Regions from separate parts of the Siminovitchia sediminis genome, predicted to be linked through region 1. Evidence: riboswitches for the same ligand, from Rfam matches in the RefSeq annotation. Region 1 holds a riboswitch; the other holds the start of a gene.
The links. Region 1 has a riboswitch for glycine ahead of glyA (serine hydroxymethyltransferase). Riboswitches for the same ligand answer to the same signal wherever they lie in the genome.

Region 1 (10,805 bases):
CATTAATTTTCTCTTTAAATCCTCGCCGGTGGGCGTTGCTGCCAGTCCTCCAAGAGACGTTTCTTTCAATGTGCGCGGCATGCTGCTGCCGATATCATACATGGCACCTATTACTTCATCACAGGGTATTCTGCTTTTGATTCCGGCGAGCGCCATATCTGCAGAAGCAAAAGCAATAGCCGTGCCAATCACATTCCGCTTGATACAGGGAACCTCAACCAGGCCTGCAACAGGATCGCATACAAGGCCAAGCAAAGATTTAAGGGACATAGCAGCTGCATGGACAGCCTGTTCAGGAGTACCGCCCCTCATTTCAACAATCGCTGCGGAGGCCATAGCGGTGGCGGATCCTACTTCAGCTTGGCATCCGCCTGCTGCACCTGATATAAAAGCACGATTGGCAATAACATAGCCGATGGCACTTGCCGTAAAAAGCCCCATGACCAGATCGTCAGTGGAAATATCAGTGTTATCTTCCAAAGCAAATATACAGCCGGGAAGGATGCCTGCTGATCCCGCGGTAGGTGTCGCGACAATCACTCCCATCCGGGCATTCGTTTCAGAAGTGGCAAAAGCATATTTCATGGCATCTGTTACTAAACCGCCTGTCATGTAGTTTCCTTTATCCTTATATTCTTTCATTAAATGCGCATCTCCACCGGAAATACCACTGGGTGAAGGTGACGGATCCGTGATTCCTTTCTCAACTGCTTCCTTCATTTTAAAAAGCCGTTCTTTCATCATGGTAAAAATTTCATCGCTGCTCTTACCTGTTTTCTTTTCTTCCGTTTCCATCATCAGCCTGCCCATCGTCATTTCTTTTTCCTCGCAGAGCTGCAACAGATCATTCATTGAATGAAAATCCATTCCTATCATCTCCGATCGTGAAGATACCTTTCTCGCATTGATTCCATATCTAACTTGGAGTTTAATAAAATATTTGCCGGCTGTCCGTTGATCAGGAATATTTTCGAAACCCCGCCCCCTAAAGAAACGCCTCCAATTTCAACAGAATTTTCTCTGCTTTTCATACTGATAAGAAGGGTATTGGGATGGTCATAGTACGGGCATCTCTCTTCAAATTCAAAAGAAATGTTCATTCTTTCCTTTTCCGCCAGCTCAAAGGCATGCTTTATCTCCGGGTTATCCGTTCCCAGTCCGAGCAGGCCGCCAATCACGGCTTTATCTGTTCCGTGCCCTTGGTAAGTTTCAGAAAATGAATCATAAAATGTAATGTTTACGGACTTCGGTATTTCACCGAGCAAGTCATGGCCAAACTTTCCAATGGCAACCACTCCGGCTGTATGAGAGCTGGACGGCCCTACCATCACCGGACCGATAATATCAAAGCAACTGTTAAAAACCATGAGAACACCTCCATAACACCTCCATCTCTATCTGACCAACTGTTTTTGATAAAGTGGGTATGTGCGGCATAACCTCTGAATCTCTTTTCTTACTTTTACCTTTTCCTTGGAGTCCCCTTGGCTTTGTAAAATATCTGTCATATAACCGGCAATGGCTTCCATGTCCGTTTCGTTCATCCCGCGGGAAGTCAGGGCAGCCGTGCCAATCCGAATCCCGCTCGTAACGAATGGGCTTTCGGGATCATACGGAATGGTATTTTTATTGACTGTCATTCCGGCTGCCTCCAACAGATGCTCGGCTTCCTTTCCTGTCAGTTCCCACGGCCTGACATCAACTAATATGAGATGATTGTCTGTTCCGCCGGAAACAATGGCTGCTCCCTTGTCTTTCAAAGATGCTGCAAGTCTGGATGCATTACTGATAACCTGCGAGATATATTTTGCAAAACTCGGCTCCATAGCCTCCTTGAATGCTACAGCCTTTGCCGCGATGATATGCATGAGCGGACCGCCTTGTATTCCCGGAAAAATGGCTTTATTGACTCTCTTGGCAATATCCTCATGGTTGGTTAAGATAATCCCTCCCCGCGGACCCCTAAGTGTCTTATGGGTTGTGCTTGTAATGACATCGGCAAATGGAACAGGTGAAGGGTGAAGTCCAGCAGCGACCAGCCCTGCAATATGCGCCATATCTACCAAAAAATAGGCACCCACTTTATCAGCGATCTCCCTGAATCTTGCAAAGTCAATCACCCTCGGATAAGCACTTGCCCCGGCAATGATCAATTTAGGGCGTTTCTCCAAAGCCATTTTCTCTACTTCATCATAGTCAATCAAGTGGGTATCTTCTCTCACACCATAGGAAACAATGTTAAACCATTTCCCTGACATATTGACCGGGCTCCCATGTGTCAGATGGCCGCCATGGGATAAATTCATGCCCATAATCGTATCCCCAGGTTCGAGCAAAGCGAAAAAAACGGCCATATTTGCCTGTGCTCCTGAATGAGGCTGAACATTTGCATATGGAGCTCCAAATAATTCCTTCAAACGCTCAATGGCCAAATTTTCTACGACATCCACGTGCTCGCATCCGCCATAATAACGCTTTCCGGGATACCCTTCCGCATACTTATTAGTTAAGACAGAACCCATGGCCTCCATCACATCTGTACTTACAAAGTTTTCTGAAGCGATAAGTTCCAGCGACTGATCCTGCCTTTTCCGTTCTTCCTTAATCGCCTGAAAGATTTCCGTGTCTGCATGAGCTAAACTCATTGATTCGTCCTCCTTTTTGCCTACCCTTCCCTTGTCATCTCCCTGAAACACAAAAAGGACAGGGGAAAGATAGATCATCATCTACCCTTCCTCTGTCCTTTTACCTGAGAGTTTAACTTCAAGATTGAAGTATTCCCCTTGGGTGGCCTGTAGAAGGCGCTCTCCAGAGACGCGTCCAAACGCGGTGCTTTTACCTGAGAGATTGGATCCCATGGATTTTTTGGGACTTGCTCCTTCGGTGCTAAACAAATTGTTTAGTCTCTCCCGCGATTGTCATTCGCAAGCATTTTGTTTTTTTATAATATACCATTCAAACGTGATTATTGTCAATCATTTACTCGAATTTTTTGATTATTCCACCACACTGCCCGTTACTTCGATTATGTGTGATGATAGTTTGCTTCAAGTCCGGGACGCGTTCCTTTGAATAGCTTGATATTTGCTGTCAGCACCACGCCCAAAATCATTAAAATGCCCCCGATTACCTGGGAAACCAGGAGTTTCTCATGAAGAAACAGGATGCTGAAAATCGTAGCAAATAATAATGTAAAATTCAAAAAGACCGAAGCTTTGGATGGCCCCAGCATAAGAAGCGCCTTGTTCCATAAAACAAAAGAAAGTATAGAGGGAAAAATTCCGAGATACAACAAACTTATCACTTGTGGCATTCCCAGTTGCAGTGGTGCAGGATCTCTATAAAATTCCCAGGCTGCAAACGGTGCCAAAATGATAAGTCCCACAAAGATCGTACTAATAAACAAAGCCATTTTCGGTAAACCGGCAGCCGCAGCCTTCATGTAAATAGAGTATATTACCCATGCAAGGACTCCAAACAGCATAATCAAATCCCCATTGTTGAAAGCAAGTGTCATAAATGTATGAATACTGCCCTGTGTCACAATCCATAGCACGCCAATTAACGAAATAATAACACCAGTTAATTGGATTTTTAACATTCTTTCCTTAAGGAAAATAAATGACATTAGAATAATGAGTCCCGGAGCCAGTCCGTTCACAAGAGAAGCGTTAATAGACGTGGTATATTGAACAGCAACATAGGAAAGTGAATTAAAGGCTGCTATACCCGTTAAAGATAAAATACCAATGATTTTCCATTGCTTGATCATGAGTTCCTTCGCTGTATGATACTCCTTCCATACAAACGGCAGTAGTATAAGCAAGGCGATAAACCACCGGATAAAAGACATGGTAAATGGAGGAACATCATGAACCAGAGCTCTTCCAACTGCAAAATTTCCGCCCCAGAACATTGTAGCGAGTATTAACCATAAGTAAGGCGATGATAAACGTGAAATCACACAATGTTTCCCCTTCCAAATTGAAGAAATATAAAAGCCCTCAAGCTGTACTCATATAATCATCATATCTTACTATTTTCAAAAAATAAATACTTAAAACTTTAGAAGATTTTTGATATCTGCTCAATCCATTTCCTATGTCTTTTCGTCAATAAAAAAATCCTGCCATTCGATTATAAAAGGGAGCAGGATTTTTTCATATTTCCAGCAACGCCGTCTACATTTAAACTTGTCAGCCCGGAATTTTCATAATAGACGGAATTCTTTTTAGAAGCCTTTGGATAGATTTATTCGCTTCATGAAGAACGATCTCTTTGTCTATCGTTTTAACTGTACCATTTTGCATGACTATTTTTCCGTTAATCATCGTAAGATCAACATCCGCTCTTGTTGCAGAGTATACAATCCTGGAAATGGGATCTACTTCTGCAGACGGAAAGGTATGGAAATTATTCAAATCCAGCATAACAAGATCTGCTTTTTTACCTATTTCAATACTGCCGATCTGATCCTCCATCCCGACGGCCCTCGCCCCGCCAATCGTAGCCATCCTGAATGTCGTCCGTGCATTCATTGCGGTTGGCCCATGTTTCGGCTTTTGAATCAAGGAAGCCATTCTCATTTCGTTGAACATATCCAGGTTATTGTTACACGGCGCACCATCCGCACCCAAACTAACATACGCCTGCATGTCAAGCATATCCGGTACATCCGCAATACCCGATGACAGTTTCATGTTGGAGCTTGGACAATGACTCATTTTGATTCCCCGGTCTTTAATAATCCGCTTCTCCTCATCATCAAGCCAGACACAATGAGCCAATATTAAATTCTCGTTTGCCAAGCCTATATGATCCAGGTATACGATGTTCCGCATTCCTCTTTGCTGCTCAACAATTTCAATTTCTTTCCTGTTTTCTGAAGCATGCGTATGTACTTTCACATGATAATGATTGGACAGTTCACGCACTTGTGTGAGCAGTTCTTCCGTACAGGAGACTACAAACCTCGGGCAGAAAGCGTATTGGATCCGCCCGTTATCATGCTGATGCCATTTTTCCAGCAAATCTACACTTTTCTGAATCGAAGCAGCTGTATCTTCCCTTAACAAATCAGGAACATCGTCGCCCATGTCCATCATCACTTTCCCGGCCAAAACGCGTATCCCGCTTTGCGCCATCGCACGGAAGGCAGCATCTGTATGGTTCACCGTTTCCATATCTACGATGGTTGTTGTGCCGCTTTGAATCAGTTCACCAAGACCGAGCATAGCAGAATAATAGCTTGATTCTTCATCATGTGAAGCCTCAAGCGGCCATATTCTTTTTTGAAGCCAATCCATCAGTTCCATGTCATCGGCTTGGCCTCTAAATAGTGTTTGGCAAAGATGGATATGCGTTTGGATAAATCCTGGGATGACAGTTTTATCTGTCGCATTAATCACTTGATCCGCCTTATGCCGCAAGTTTGTCCCAATGTTTTTTATTTTATCATCCTCGATCAATAAATCGCCTTGGATAATCTCCTCTTGAGCGTTCATGGTAATAATTTGCGCATTTTTGATCAATATGGTGGGCATATCTATTCCCCTCTTTCTTTATCTATGAAAAGAAGCCGCTCTTCCTTCTTCAGAAAGCTTCACTGCCAACTCCCTGTAAAAATCAATGGACCGCAAATAAGCTTGGATTTCAACATATTCATTTGGCTGATGCGCGAGCTTTTCATCACCAGGCCCGTAAATAAGCGTCGGTACTTCACTATTCGGATTTAAGACGGCAGCATCTGTATAATAAGACACTCCATATAATGAGGACTGATCATTCAAATCCAAAGCCAGCCGGATCAGTTTTTCTGTTGGTTTGGTTAAAATAGCCGGACGGTCAAGAAGAAGATTTACAGAAAAATCCGGGGAGTTTTCATATGAGAATAATTCCTCGAGACCTGTATTGATTTCAGCAAGTAATCGTTGGTGGGATTGTGGAGGTACAGACCTGATATCTACTGACAGGCTGCAACGATCCGGAATTACGTTTGTTTGGATTCCTCCATGTATTTGTGTGACCGCCAAACTGCTTTGTCCCAATGGTTCGGCAGTGATTTTCCACTTTTTCTTGAATGATTTGAGCATTTCCATAATCTTGTTCATCGATTCAACAGCATTAATTCCCATTTCCGGCATGGAACCGTGTGCAGTCTTTCCAATGGTTACAATCTCAATCCACAGGGCTCCCTTATGCCCGACGACCACCTTTTCATTCGTCGGCTCCCCAATAATCAGCGCTTCAACATCCTGCATTGTCTGTCCTTCTAAATATTTTCTAGCCCCGCAGCTATCGACTTCCTCACCGGCTGTAGCCAGAAAGACGATTTCCTTCGGGAGAAGTTTCCCTTCCTTAAACAGAGATTCAATTGCCAAATACATGGCGGCTAGACCGCTCTTCATGTCGGATGCTCCGCGGCCGTATATCTTGTCGTTAATGATTTTTCCTGAAAAAGGCGGATAGCTCCATGGCTGTTCACCGGGCAGCACTGTATCCATATGCCCGCAAAATATAATCTTTCCGGTACCTTCCCCTTTTAAGCGTATCTCAAAGTTGCTTCTTCCCGGCTCAACTTCCGTTATTTGAAAAGGAATGCCGGCTGCCTTGCATCTTTCAGCCAGCATAAGGGATACCCGATTTTCATTTCCGGGAGGGTTGGAGCTGTCAATTTGTATCATTTCCTGCAAAAAACGGACAGCTCCCATTTAGTTCGCCTCCACGATTTGCATTTTAAGTGACGTTACTTTATACCCATTTACCGGAGCCATGTCCTGGGAACAGGTGGAACAGGCTATAACCACCTCTTCAAGAGCTCTCAAACGGACATAATCACCGGGTTTGGACAGCGGTTCATGTATTTCATAATCTCCCTGATCATTCAATACGTTGTTCATAAAGAAATTGATTGGATCAGGAACCGGCTCTTTCCCCAGCCCATAGGATGCCAGCGCTCGGTTTAAATTATCATGGCAGTTGGGATGGTCTTCCATGCCAAAATCTATTTTATAACGATAATAATCACAGGCAGGAAAAAAGAAATCATGTTTTCCGACTGTATCTTCAACAAATGTCATTAAAGGACGCCGTCTGTTGCTGTACAACCCATCACCCGGTTTAAGTCGGATGCTGCTGAGGGAAGCTCTCATATGGACAGGTGATACAAACTCTTTGGGATCTTTCCGATTAAAACAAACAAAATCACCGACCTGTTTCCCTTCCATATCAATGATGACCAGTTCTTCGCCTGGGTTCAGTACAGCGCTTCTGCCTTCATATGGGGGGATGATAATTTCTTCCCGAATCCTTTCTCTGGCTGAATTTACCATATATCAAACACCTCTTTCTCTCGCTTAATTAATCGATAAACAGGGCAACAGCTCTGATAGGTGAACCCGTCCCTTCCCTGATTTTTAAAGGCAATCCGAAATAGAGAAAACGCATTCCAGCCACCTGATCCAGGTTGATGAGATTTTCCGTATTTGATATTCCGTACTCCCGGCATACTAAATGTCCGGAGTAACGTTCATCTTTTGGATTATCTACAGAAGGGGAATCCACGCCAATGTTCACCACACCTTTTTCCGCCAGCCATTTAGCTCCCTCGTAATTGAGACCGGTATAACGCGTCAGCCATTCATCAGTACCAAATTTCCGATTGTAATGGCCTGTATATAATAAAACGATGTCACCCTTCTCCAGTACCTGCCCGGATTTATCCAGTGCCTGCTCCAGATCCCTTGGGGTAATATAACCGTCAGGAGACACATGTGACACATCCAAACAAACCGCCGGTCCATAAAAGTATTCCAGCGGCATATCATTGATATATTTACCGTTTGGATCAAATTCGTACGTGGCATCGGTATGTGTGCCGCCATGTTCATTGATTAAAATATTGTTCGTCGCAAATTCAAATCCGATCTTTTTCAAGCTTTCTTCATGAGAAATGTTCTGCCAAATATGCGTTGGCTGGTGCAGCGGAAATATTGGCATCCCCTGATAAATTTCTTGTGAAAGGTCAACTAATCTGATCCCCATGTCATCCGCCTCCCTCTTACTCTATCACCGGGGAAAGTACTTCAAAGCGATCTACATCGATTAACCCCATATCCGTTATTTTCCACTCGGGGCTTGTCACGAGTGACCAAAAAGACAAGTGCATGAAAGGTACAGGAATACCGCAGCCCAACTCTGTCTCTGCCAGCCTTGACAGCTCAGCGATCTTTTCACTGACTTCCTGCCCGCTCAGTTCATCTGTTATCAGTCCGCCCACTCGTAATGGCAAATCCCCTACCACCTTGCCGTCTTTGATCATGGCAATTCCGCCGTCCATAGATATAACACGATTCACGGCTGTTACCATATCTTCGTAGTTCGTCCCTGTTACGATAATATTATGTGTATCATGGGCCACGCTCTCTGCGATGGCTCCACTTTGAAGCTTAAAACCATTCAAAAAGGCCTTACCGATGTTTCCGGTTCTCCCATGTCTTTCTACCACAATTAAAGGAAGTACATCCTGCTGCAGACATGGCTGAACAACCCCGCCCGACACGTTTAAATCAAATTCCTGCGCGCCTGTCAGGTTTTGAAAGGGAATAGCGACAATGGAGCGGACACGGGCACGGCTGCCATTTGCGGTAATGTGGAGATCCTCCACTTTAACCGGTCCGCGTTTCACTGATTTTTTTACGCTTTCAGGATATGTGTAAGAGCCGAGATCCAGAGTCAATTGACCTTTTTCAGCAGCCAGGATTCCGTTCAGGTAAACCTGGTCAATTGTCATTTCATTTAAGTTGCTGATTACAGCTATATTTGCACGCTTCCCTGGTGCAAGGATGCCGACATCTTTGAAACCAAAGTGCGTTGCCGGATTGATCGTGGCCATTTGAATAGCTTCTACGGGATCAACACCTTGTCCAATGGTCCGCCTGATAATGTCGTTCATGTGACCGTCTTTCAGCAGGTCCTCCGGGACCATATCGTCGGAAACAAGTATGGCACGTCGGGAATCCATTCCTTCTTCTGTAATGGCACGGATACATTCCGCCATGTTTCTTTGAGAGGACCCCTCTCTCATAAACACACTCACACCATAGCGAAGTTTTTCCATCATTTCTTCTTTTGTCGTTGTTTCGTGGCAGGATACATGGCCGCCCCCGCTGATAATATGTGCAGCCAGTTCTTTTCCGAACAATGCCGGTGCATTTCCTTCAACCGTTTTGCCAATACTCTCCGCGTAGGAAACAGCAGCAACCAGGTCATCGATCAGTTCAGGAGCATTTTCATACACTGGGCCGATGTTGCTAAAGCTTTGAATTTCACCGATACCCTGAACATAAGGATCGTTTAAAAGTTTTTCCATGTGGGTGGAGTTTACATTAAATCCTGCGGTTTCCAAGCCCGGTGCATCCGGTACTGCAGCAGGAACTGTAAAATAGATTTGATTCGGGAGTGTTTTGGCCTCCTTAATCATTTCTTGCATCCCATGAACTCCCAATACGTTTCCTATTTCATGCGGATCGGCTACAATAGTTGTTGTACCGGTTGGAATGGACAGTCTGGAAAATTCCGTACAGGTCAGCATGGAGCTTTCAAAGTGCATATGTGAATCGATAAAGCCCGGTGAGATAAATTTTCCTCTGACATTCTCCACTTTTGTTTTGCTGCCTATTAACTCACTTGCGTCTCCAACCATTAGTATGTACTCACCTTTGATCGCTACATCCGCCTCATAGATCTCTCTGGTCACTGTATTGATGACATATCCGTCCTTCAGTACAAGATCTGCATGCTGATGGGAGTCCAGCAGAACATCGATCAACTTCCTATACTGAACGGCTTTTTTTATATTTTCAGCCTGCATCCTCACTCATCACCCTTTCCCTCTATTCCATACTGTCAATAATTCCTACAATGGCCGCATCTACAGGGGCATCTTTATTTTGGATCGCCCGAGATGCCATGCTTCCCTTTACAAAGATGACCTGTTCACCAATGCCCGCTCCAACTGTATCAACGGTTATAATGGGCTGAGAATCCAAGGGGGTACCGTCAACTCCGATGGGCTGTGTAATCAGCAGCTTAGTGCCTACCAATCTATCATCTTTTCTCGTTGCTGTTACTCTTCCAACTACGATTCCCATTTCCATAGATTGCTCCCGCCCTTTTCTCGTTGATTTCAATGTCATATTCCCGGGCAACATCCCGTGCAAGTGGTGTTATGATTGCTCCATGTCTTACATCGATCCGCTGTTCTCCAGCATCTGCATACTGCTGAATCGTTTCTGCTGTTATAAGTTGCTTACTCCCGCTGATAACAGCAGAGTTTATGTAATAAGATAACTCATGATGATGATTAAGCAGATCGATTCCGATACTTTTTAACTTTTGGAGTTGCCCCTGCATGTCGTGTTTCAAAAAAGAAGTCCCCCGGTCCATTCCGGCATTTTTCCAAATGGGATGGTACGGGTCGGCCCCTGCTGTGTAGGCACTCACCTTCTTGCCGCTCATCAACGCCCAAAGCAACAGTCTGATCTCTCTGTGTCTGTCATTGAAATGCAATAAATCTGAAACAACAGAAAATGGCAAGATCGGTATATATACATAATCGATGCGGCTTATTTGCTGCTCAGCCTCGTCCAGAGAGATCCAATCATCCGTGCCGGCTTTGGAGGCAAGATCTATTTTGTCATAATACTCAAGAATGGAATGATCGGGGCATAAACGTATCCGCAAGTTTCCACCAGAGCATGCGTGCAGCTCTTTAATGGTTCCTAAGCCTTCGTCCATTCCATTCA
Region 2 (10,805 bases), on a different contig from region 1:
AGCAAGTTCCTTCATTAATGCTGATTCGGTCTTTGCGGGTTTAATTTGATACTCACCTTTAAATCGGACTTTTTCTGGAATATCAGAGAACAGTTCATCGATCGAATCTACTCCGATGGTCTTCAGCATTTCTTGCTGATCCTGTTCGGTCATAGGCAAATAACGATGTTTCATCATGTTTTTCTCCTCCATCCTACTTTTTTGGACGCTTATAAAACGGTGTCTGAATAATTTTCGCTTTCAGGCGCTTTTTGCGTACTTCTACTTCCACTTCGCTGCCTTCATGATTGTAATCGGATTTGATCAAGGCCCATCCGATATTTTTCTTTAATGTCGGGGATTGTGTTCCTGAAGTGATATAGCCAATTTCTTCATTACCTGAGAAAACCCGGTATCCGGTTCTCGGGATACCCCTGTCTATCATCTCAATTCCGGCAAGCTTGCGTTCCACGCCTTGCTCCTTTTGTTTCCTCAACGTTTCCTTGCCAATAAAATCTGCTTCTTTGTTCAGCTTGACTGCAAATCCCAACCCTGCTTCCAGCGGTGAAATTTCTGAAGAAAGCTCTTGTCCATATAAAGGAAGGCCCGCTTCAAACCGGAGGGTGTCCCTTGCCCCAAGTCCACAGGGAACCATGCCCTCTTCTTTACCTGCTTCCAGCAGTCTTTTCCATATTTTTACTGAATCAATCGCCTGGCAATATATTTCAAAGCCGTCTTCTCCTGTGTAGCCCGTTCGGGAAATAAGTGCTTTTGCTCCGTCAAGGTCAACATTCCGTTTAAATTTAAAGAACCTTATTTCACTTAAATCGGTATTCTCAGTAACTTTTTGGAGAATGTCTTGAGCTTTTGGACCCTGTATGGCAATTAATCCATACTGATCAGAAACGTTTTCGATGTTGACGTCTCCCGATGCATGTTCCTGCAGCCAGTCATAATCTTTTTCCGTGTTTGCAGCATTCACTACAAGAAAGTATTCTTCTTCACTGAACCTGTAGACGAGGAGATCATCAACCGTACCGCCATTCTCATAGCACATGGCTGTATACATCGCATCGCCGTCTTTTAATCTGGAAAAGTCGTTGGTCATCATTTTTTGCAAAAAAGACAGGCTATCCCTTCCTTTGATGACCATTTCACCCATATGGGAAACATCAAAAATACCCGCTTTGGTTCTTACTGCTTCATGCTCATCTTTAATGCCGGAAAATTGCACCGGCATGTCCCATCCTCCAAAGTCAATCGTCTTGGCACCGGACTCCTTGTACAATGGATGCAACGGAGTTTTCTTTAAATCGGCCATTGGTTTATCATCCTCCCTGATCATTTAGGTACAGCAAAAAGCAAATAAAAAAAGACAGAAAGGCCCCTTTACAAGGTCTCTCTGTCTTTGGCACCTGAAAGTTTGACCGGATTACCGGCTTTCCTCGTTGGTGGCTCCACATGTTGGAACACTCTCCAGAGCTGCGTCCGACAAGAGTCTTTTTGCCTGAGAGATTCGCAATAAATTGCTTGCTCCTTCGGCGCTGTATAAACAGTCTCTCCTCCAGTCTTCATTCGCCTATATTCTGTTAAAAGTTGGACATACTAATCTTATGTACGAAGAGTTCTTTCAATAGTATCGTATCATTCTTTTACATACTTTTCAAACACTTTCTTTGATCTTCAGTATATAAGGAGGCCTGTCATGTCCATACATATAAACTTTGATCAGGATTGGCTGCCCGGTTTTTTGGAACGCCACCAAAAAGATGGGCCGTGGTCGGACCAGCAGCTCTTCCATTTATCCCTATCAGCTCAAAAACACCTTCTTGTCCCAGATTTTGAGGGGCTGGTTGCTCCAAAACATTTGCCTGAACTGACTCTTTTGCCGCATCAATTGGAAACAGCAGCCCGGGTTATTGAAGAAATGAATGGAAAAGCCATTTTGGCAGATGAAGTCGGGTTGGGTAAAACGATCGAAGCAGGATTGATACTAAAAGAATATATGATTAGAGGCCTAGTTAAAAGAGCACTCATTCTCGTACCTGCATCCCTTGTCTCGCAGTGGACCTCTGAACTGAACTCCAAGTTTCATATACATGCCGTCCCTGCTGCCAAAAGTTATGTTTGGGAAAGGTATGACTGTATTGTGTCTTCTATTGATACTGCCAAAAGAAGCCCGCACAGAGAACTGATTGCAGACCAGTCCTTTGATCTGGTCATTATTGACGAGGCTCATAAGCTGAAAAACCATAAAACAAAAAACTATGAATTTGCTCAATCACTCAAAAAAAAGTTCTGCCTGCTGCTGACAGCAACACCTATCCAAAATAGAATTGAAGAAATTTTTTACCTTGTTTCTCTGTTAAAGCCCGGCCATCTTGGCAGCCATACAACCTTTGCAGAAAAATATAAGAAGAAAAAGCTGTCAGCGGCAGAAAATGAACATTTGAAAAACCTTGTCAATAAAGTGATGATCCGGAACAGGAGAGTTGATACAGGGATCGAATGGACGAAAAGACATGTCAAGACCATTCCCATAGACTTTAATGAAAAAGAAAGAGATTTGTATCAGGCAATCGACTTGCTGCGCCACTCGGAAGTACCGCTGCCGGCTTTTTCCATCATGACCCTTCAAAGGGAAGCTTGCAGCAGCAGGGAAGCGGTTTACTTTACTTTAAAAAACATGCTCCAAAAGCATAATGATCCATCTGAATCGTACAAGAATCAATTACAGAAGATTTTTCAGAAAGTAGATGCAGTTACACAAAATTCCAAGGCGGAAAAAGCTTTGGAATTAATTCAACAAATCAACGATAAAGTGATCATTTTCACTGAATACCGAGCAACACAACTTTATTTGCAATGGTTTTTACAGCAGCACGGTATTAAATCCGTTCCTTTTCGCGGAGGATTTAAAAGAAGCAAGAAAGATTGGATGAAAGAACTGTTTAAAAATCAAGTGCAGGTCCTCATCGCAACCGAAGCAGGCGGTGAAGGAATCAATCTCCAATTTTGCAGCCATGTGATTAATTATGACCTTCCCTGGAATCCCATGAGGCTGGAACAAAGAATTGGACGTGTCCACCGTCTGGGACAAGAAGAGGACGTCCATATATACAATTTTGCTGTCAAACATACCATCGAAGAGCATATTGTTAACTTACTGACGGATAAAATCAAACTGTTTGAGCGAGTAGTAGGTGAATTAGACGATATTTTGGCAAAATTGGACGGCGGTACCATCGAAGAACACATGATGGATATTTTCAAGACATCACGTTCCGAAGGAGAAGTAAAAGTAAAGATGACCAATCTGGCTGCCATGATTGAATTTGCAGACACATTAAGAAAGGATGACGCAAACCATGCTTCAGAAGGAAATTCATCAATATCTTGAACAATTTTTTCAAGCAGCCGGGTGTACGATCGCAGAAAACGGACCAGGCTATTTAACAATCCAACTAACAGTGGACATGGATAAAGAATTAATGAACCGCCCGTTTTACTGGACGTATTTGGAAAAAACGGGCGGGATACCCAATCCGATGAAAATTACCTTGATCACCGATCAAGAAATAGTCCCTCAAGATATTAAGGGGGAAGTCATCCATTTTGGTGCGCCAAGACTCCACCAGATTTTTGAGACCGCAAGAAAGCTTTCATCTTATATACGCCTATTTGAAAATCACCAAACGGCAGCTGTACAAAATGTCCCGCTGCACCCATGGCTGAATGTCAATATGAAAGTTTCCTACTGCTCTGATCGAAAAAAGGATGTTTTCAGATCTTTTGGACTGAATTTAATCAACGGGCAGCTGATCGAACCATTTGATGAGAAGATAAGCAAAATATCTCTAACACCGAGAATACCTGATTATAGCTTTACAATCTCCCCTATTATCATGCCTGCAAGCGGACTCAAAAGAATAGAAACTTTTTTAACAAAGGAAATACAAAGCCGGGCACATCCCTGGGCAGAGTCGGCCAGGAAAAGATGGGAAGAAGATTTACGGCTGCTGGATCATTTTTACGAAAGTGAAGTTGAAAAGCCTGACACTTATTGGATTGAGAAAAAAGCTTTGGAAGACCAGTATAAGCCATCCGTTCAAGTTGATATTATAAACGGCGGGCTTTACTATTTGAAATCTGTCCCTGCATAGCAGCCGGTTTATTTTCGATTCCTTTTATTTACCAAGATCATCAGTGCGTACGGAATTAAGCCAAACCATCGGTGAAGGAACGGATCCTTGCTTTCTTTTCGTTCCTTTTTCTTTTCTCTCCGTTCAGATTTTGGCGTTTCCAACCGTTGAATCAATTGTTCAGCTACATACTTTACATAATCATTTGTTGACATATCTTCACATCCTTGATAAAAGTATGGCCAAGAGCCGTTGAGTTCAATCATGGATCAAGGTCCAGGCGGATGATTCTTTGAAGAATGTCCGGATTCTTCTTCCTGGTTTGCCTCTGTTTTTCCAGTCTCTCTGCCGGGGCTTTCATTGATATTTACATTGGGGCCTTCCTTGAGCTTCTGTTGAATTTCTCTTTCATAATATTGCCGAATTTCGTAAGTAAATTGGTTTTGAGAAACATAAACAATCGCCGCCTGTGCAGCAATAAACATTGCGATCAGCACGAGGATCAGCGTAATGGGAAAAACAGACCCCTGTTCATTCAATCTATGTCCCCTCCTCTATCGGCGGTGAACGAAATCTCGCCTCATCGGTCTTTCCATTCATAAATTCAACCTCAATGACAAACATGGGAAATTCTTCGCGGACTGAAAATCTTCTTACATTCTGCAGTACAATTTCTTGTCCTTTATCGTCAACTTGTCTTCGGATATTACGTTGAAATCGCTCATATTTTATGATCGAGTGATTTTTTGTTAAGTACATTCTTTCCGGGCGCAGAAAAATGGTATCCGCTGTTTCAAGCTCTTTGCGAAGTTGAATGAGAAAAGTATTCCACTCAAAATCTCCCTCTACAGACAATGCCCGGTCTATGGAGAAAAACCAGTAGTATAACAGGGGCAAAAGGGAAAGGATCACCGAAACGATAAATATTGAAAATATTGTTTCCAAAAGAGTGAATCCTGACCGGTTACTCCACACAATGTGATTTTTCTTCATATTGAGCACACACGATCCAATCTCCTTTTTGAGTTTTTTCCATGATAATTGTAAATTCGGTTTGCAGCCAAGTTAGTTTGTCACTCCCCAGTGCTTCAAGGTCTTGAAGCTTTTCCGTTTGCTCATACATCAGACGGTAAGCATTCATTTCCTTTTTGCTCTCATTTATTTGGTGAAGCATATTGGACATCAGCGGAAAAAAAGTCGCTGCAACCATGAGCACCAGGCCGAAGGATACGATTCCTTCCAAGAAGGTAAACCCTTTTTCATTCCTTAACAATAAACCTTCCCCTTCCAATATGAAAAGCCAGTTCTAGAGGCTGATCATGTACAGTAAACTGGACATTTCCAAAATGATTGACTGTGCCATCCGGAGTAATGGATAATTGAAGCCTGTATAAAGTTCCTCCGGTCAAACGAACAGAAGGGTGTAACTTTCTTGCGAACAACAAACCGCCGGATTCCCCTTTTGCTGTGTATTGTTGTTCTGAAAGTGAAAAGGCTATGATAACCCTGTCTTCTCTGTTCATGGCATGGGCATGAGCATGGTATAAATCATTCTCCAGCTGCGAAATGAACATTTTTTTCTGAACCCATCCCATTACGGGGTGTAAAGTGATCACACCAAATAAAAGGACCATGGATACAATCGAGAGGACAATTAAAGTTTCCAATAATGTAAAGCCTGTCCCCGAACGGACAACTTTTAGAGCGGACATTGATATTCTCCTATTCCACTTTTCCGGTTGTTGAATTAATGGATAATTCATAACCGTTCGGACAGACAAGTTCCCTGTCTTTTCCCAGGTAATCTTCTGTCTTCAGGTCATTCAATGTAGGAATAGCATTGTTATCAATCCTGTATGCCTCTACCTGGCTTTGAACCATCTGCTTTAACCCTTCGCACCCTTTATCGTTAATTTTACTGCTATGACTTGTAATATTGGGCAAAGCAATCAGGAGCAATACAGTAATGACCAGCAGCACTACCATCATTTCCATCAGTGTAAAACCTTTTTCATTATGGATCCATAAGCGTTTCATTCGGATATCTCCTTTCATATTGAATCAATCACTTGAAACATGGGAAGAAAAATGGATAAGTAAATAGCAATGACAACGAACCCAATGATCACGAAAAGAGCCGGCTGGACCATTAAAAATACTTTTGTGATTTTTTCTTCAAGCCGCTGCAGGCAAAATTGACTGTAAAACATCAGTTCTCCGTCCAGCTTTCCGTTTTTTTCACCATGTGCAATCACCACTATCAGCTCTTCCTCTACAAATCCCAGATGTGAAACCGCTTCTGAGAATGTATAGCCTAATGTAAGGAATTCTTTTATTTCTGCTGCAGACTCCTTCATTAAAGGGTGAAGCTCCTGCTTGCGCATGATGTAAACGATTTCACTGACAGAAAATCCGCTCGACAGTAAAAAGCTCCATTCTCTGGCGAGAAAAATAGTTTGATACAGTTTGTAATACGTCCCGGCAATTGGTATTCCGGAGTAGAACAATGCTCTTTCCAAGGCGGATTTTCTATATAAATATCTTGAAAGAAAAACACCGCCTGCCAGGGCAGCCATAACAATGACAATGGAATAAAGCGGAAGAGTTTGCATCATATGAAGAAATAATCTGAGCAGGATGGCTGGCTGGTAGCCCATGGAGTGATAAAACATTTGAAATCGAGGAAGCAGAAGTGTTTGCAGCAGAATGCTTACGGTCAATAAAGCAACAAGCAGCATAACGGGATATTGTAAGAGCCGGATCATTTTTTTTCGCTGCTCTGCCTTTTTCAGGACATATTCACCTGATTGTTTCAGCGCCGAATCAAGAAAGCCGTGCTTTTCTGCCAAATATAGCTGTGTACATATCTGATGGTCAAACCCTTCCTGATAAAACACTTCGTAGATCGGCTGGCCTGACTGCAGGTTGTATGTCATGGAATGAAACATGTTGATATGCTTTTCATTGGTTCGACCTAAAAAATCCAATGATTCTCCCATAGTAAATCCTTTGTAAAGCATATCACTAATTCTTTGTAATATAAGTCCCTGATCTTTTAATGTGAGGTTCGTCATCGGCTTGAAGAATCCAGCGGCGATATTCCTCAGCAGAGATATATCCAAGTGCAATCCCCTTTCTAATCAATCTTCTTAAAGAGCTGGCATGATCACCCTGCTGCCGTCTTTCTGCAGTCTGAGCCTTTTGGATAGCGTATTCCAGGCGTGTCCCATTCAATATCTCCAATACTGCTGCCCGTTTAATCGAACGTGGCATTTGGCAAAAGGAAGAACATTGGTCTCCACAAAAAGGACATATTAATGTGACAAGCCTTTGGGCGGTAATGCCAATCAAGGTTTGTTCAATTTCCACTCCCTGAATGCCAAACTCCAATAATCTGTAAATTGCTCCTTCTGCATTACGGGTATGCATACTCGTTAGAACAAGATGACCTGTCATTGCAGCCCGCACTGCAATTTCAGCTGTCTCGGCATCCCTAATCTCCCCCACGAAAATAATATCCGGATCATGGCGTAATACCGCTTTTAATCCGGTTTGATACGTAATCCCCGCTTTTTCATTCACTTGCATCTGGACAAATAAATCACTTTCTCTTTCCACCGGATCTTCCAGCGTAATAATATTACGATTCATACAGGACGCCCAATGCTCGATTAATGAATAAATGGTAGTGGTCTTACCAGATCCGGTTGGTCCGGTAAAGATGATCATTCCGTTGGAATGGTACATGAGCGAGGATAGCTTGAGTATACTTTCAGGGAACAGGGAAATTCTTTCATGGGAAAAGTTTGATTTTTGCGGGATCATTCGGATAACAAGACTTTCTTTAGAAAGCGTGGATGGCAAGGTAGATATTCGGAGCGCAACCGGCTTATTACAGCAATGTGTTTGCCAGGAGCCGCTCTGAGGCTTTCTTTTTTCTCCAATATCCATGGCAGCCATGAATTTCAGGTGTGAAATCAGCCGTTCTCCTGCAAGAGGAGGAAGAATCTTAAAGTGAGACAACTGTCCGTAAAGACGGAATTTGATGAGGTAATCCTGTTTGCGGGGAATAATGTGAATATCAGATGCATTCATCTGTACTGCACGGGTGATCAGCCGGTCTGCAGTCTGTTCAATGGTCATATCACATACAACACCACCTTTATTTTTCTTACATAACCATATTCGACAAGCTTCTGCATTTTCCTGCTCATATACAAAATATTTTTAAATGGGCATAGAAAGGGTATGATATTGAATGACCCCTTCAAGTTTTATCACGCATTCGACACAAACGGGATCTCTAATATATTTACATTTTTGCCGCTTATCCTATATAATAAGTACTTGATGGAACACATGCATCAAAGGAGGGATTCTTTATGGCTCGCATGTACAGAGTAATGGGTTTTTGGACTGCAATCTTTACTGTTATGTTTTACCTTGGTGGAATGGATAAAACCGCTTTACTTTTCCTAGGCCAGACAGGATTTTTCGTGCTGCTCGGCTACTTAAACCTTACAGAACGTATGTATATGTATGTATTTGGCGCATATTTGACTGTGTTCTTTGCTGGCTATACATACTACACTTTGTTCCTCATGCCGCCGGGTGGAGGGCTGTCCTAAAAATGCAACAAAAAAGCTTCCGCGAAGACCGGAAGCTTTTTTCGTTTTAAATCATACTGGTTATACGTAAGGATTGCTCTCTATCTCATTTCCAATGGTTGTTGAAAATCCATGACCCGGCAAGACAACTGTATGTTCAGGCAGCACAAACAGCTTGTGATGAATGCTTTGAATCAGTGTATCATGGTCACCGCCCAATAAATCAGTCCTGCCAATGCCTCCGTTAAATAAAGCATCTCCTGATAATACAGTGTCCATGCTTTTGAAGTAGTAAGAAACACTTCCTGGAGAATGCCCCGGTGTTTCGAATATCTCCATTTCAAAAGGACCGATTGTAAGTTTACCTTCTTCCTGGATATGATGATCTGCCGGACTGCCGGAAACCGGTGCCATCGGATGACGGGCAGAGCCGTTTAATGCGGGATCCATCAGCCATTCTCTTTCTTCTTGGTGGATGTAAACAGGTATATCCCATCGTTTCCGCACATCTTCTACTGCACCGATATGATCAAAATGGGCATGGGTTAATAATACGGCCAATGGCTGAAACCCTTCCCCCTCTATGTAGTCAATTAAACGAACATTTTCCCCTCCAGGATCAAATACGAGGCACTGTTTTTCTTCATTAAAAAACAGGTAGCAATTGGTTTGCAGGGGACCGAGTGGAATTTGTTTCCATTCCATAAGCATACTCCTTTCCAATTTTCTTATATACAGTGTACCTCAATTGGATGAACCATTCGATTAAAAGCACTCTATAAGGGTAAACTAGTCATGAGTCAAAGAAGTGTCACTTTTGAAACTCGACAAACAGCTGAAAAAGCTATAAAATATGTTAGAGCCATTCATTTTGTATACATAGTTTTATTGATTCCTTAATAACTATTGGAAGGGAGATATTAATACATGGGTACAGTCATCATTTTTAGTTTGGTCGCCATCTTGGCCATCTTTGCTTTCTTAAGATCATTTAAACAAAGAAATTTTCTCGGAATCATTTTTTCATTTGGCACACTAGCTGTATTCGGATTTTTCTCCGTGATGACGTTAATTAATTCGGGCTTTCCTGAATAACCAAGTCAACTAAAGAAGCTGTCCAGGCTTATACTGCCTGTGACAGCTTCTTTTTTAACTTTAGAATAAAATCTCCGCCTGCCTGGGAAGGTTATTTATTTATATATTCAACGGACTCATAAAATCGCAGCAAGTCACCGTAAATAATTTTATCCGAATACTCAAGCTCTTTGCGGGCTTTTTCTTTAAAGGGGTCACAAAATGCGGGATCGGTTGATTCCCTGGTCTCTTTGGCATAGCATGTATGATCTGCGTATACATAATCTTTTAAAATAAATCGTCCGTCCCGCAGAACGACAAAGTCATTGTGCTCCTCAGAAAACAGGTCCTCCCCAAACTGAATCGAATTCTTTGTATCAACCCCGAGCAAATGTAGAATCGTTGGTTTCAGGTCAATTTGTCCGCTGACCTTAGAAAGCACTTCTCCATTCCCTTTATCTGTAACTCCCGGAATATGAACGATGAGAGGGACCCTTTGAAGCTGCGTGCTTACATAAGGAGTAACATCCTCTCCCAAGTACTGTGCCATGGCTTCATTATGGTTTTCAGAAATTCCATAGTGGTCGCCATACAGGATGATGATGGAATCATCATACAGCCCTTCATCTTTTAATTTTTGGAAAAATATTTTGACTGCTTCGTCCATATATCTGACTGTCTGAAAATAACGATTCAGCGTACCGCTTTTAGAATCATACTCTGAAATGTATTGATCCTCTTCATCCAGCCTAAATGGGTGATGATTGGTCAAGGTGATCATTTTTGTATAAAAAGGCTTTGGCATTTCTTTCATTAAATCTACGGATTGTTCAAAGAAATGGATATCCTTCATCCCCCATCCAACAGAATTGTCCGGGGTAATATGATAATCAGCCGCTGAATAAAACCGGTCATAGCCAATGGACTGATACATAACATCCCGATTCCAAAAACTTTTATTATTGGCATGCATGGCGGAAGTATAATATCCTTGTTCAGACAG

Region 2: another riboswitch for glycine. It lies ahead of gcvT (glycine cleavage system aminomethyltransferase GcvT); the one in region 1 lies ahead of glyA (serine hydroxymethyltransferase).

Annotation. Positions count from the first base shown of each region.
Region 1 is NZ_JBHUEO010000019.1:25,091-35,895, reverse strand. It holds gene sdaAA (L-serine ammonia-lyase, iron-sulfur-dependent, subunit alpha) at 1-867, opposite strand, end outside; gene ACFSCZ_RS08465 (serine dehydratase beta chain) at 873-1,367, opposite strand; gene glyA (serine hydroxymethyltransferase) at 1,395-2,645, opposite strand; glycine riboswitch at 2,736-2,814, opposite strand; glycine riboswitch at 2,818-2,922, opposite strand; gene ACFSCZ_RS08455 (DMT family transporter) at 3,026-3,964, opposite strand; gene ACFSCZ_RS08450 (5'-deoxyadenosine deaminase) at 4,197-5,543, opposite strand; gene ACFSCZ_RS08445 (M20 family metallopeptidase) at 5,562-6,710, opposite strand; gene ACFSCZ_RS08440 (DUF1989 domain-containing protein) at 6,711-7,331, opposite strand; gene ACFSCZ_RS08435 (cyclase family protein) at 7,360-8,043, opposite strand; gene ACFSCZ_RS08430 (adenine deaminase) at 8,060-9,871, opposite strand; gene ACFSCZ_RS08425 (EutN/CcmL family microcompartment protein) at 9,894-10,157, opposite strand; gene ACFSCZ_RS08420 (hypothetical protein) at 10,108-10,805, opposite strand, start outside.
Region 2 is NZ_JBHUEO010000004.1:2,761-13,565, forward strand. It holds gene gcvPA (aminomethyl-transferring glycine dehydrogenase subunit GcvPA) at 1-174, opposite strand, end outside; gene gcvT (glycine cleavage system aminomethyltransferase GcvT) at 194-1,300, opposite strand; glycine riboswitch at 1,380-1,461, opposite strand; glycine riboswitch at 1,465-1,554, opposite strand; gene ACFSCZ_RS01320 (DEAD/DEAH box helicase) at 1,685-3,379, shown strand; gene ACFSCZ_RS01325 (YqhG family protein) at 3,348-4,142, shown strand; gene ACFSCZ_RS01330 (YqzE family protein) at 4,151-4,336, opposite strand; gene ACFSCZ_RS01335 (hypothetical protein) at 4,391-4,660, opposite strand; gene comGF (competence type IV pilus minor pilin ComGF) at 4,662-5,114, opposite strand; gene ACFSCZ_RS01345 (hypothetical protein) at 5,086-5,394, opposite strand; gene comGD (competence type IV pilus minor pilin ComGD) at 5,381-5,833, opposite strand; gene comGC (competence type IV pilus major pilin ComGC) at 5,844-6,158, opposite strand; gene comGB (competence type IV pilus assembly protein ComGB) at 6,173-7,243, opposite strand; gene comGA (competence type IV pilus ATPase ComGA) at 7,146-8,264, opposite strand; gene ACFSCZ_RS01370 (DUF2626 domain-containing protein) at 8,504-8,749, shown strand; gene ACFSCZ_RS01375 (MBL fold metallo-hydrolase) at 8,810-9,433, opposite strand; gene ACFSCZ_RS01380 (DUF2759 domain-containing protein) at 9,656-9,823, shown strand; gene ACFSCZ_RS01385 (LTA synthase family protein) at 9,915-10,805, opposite strand, start outside.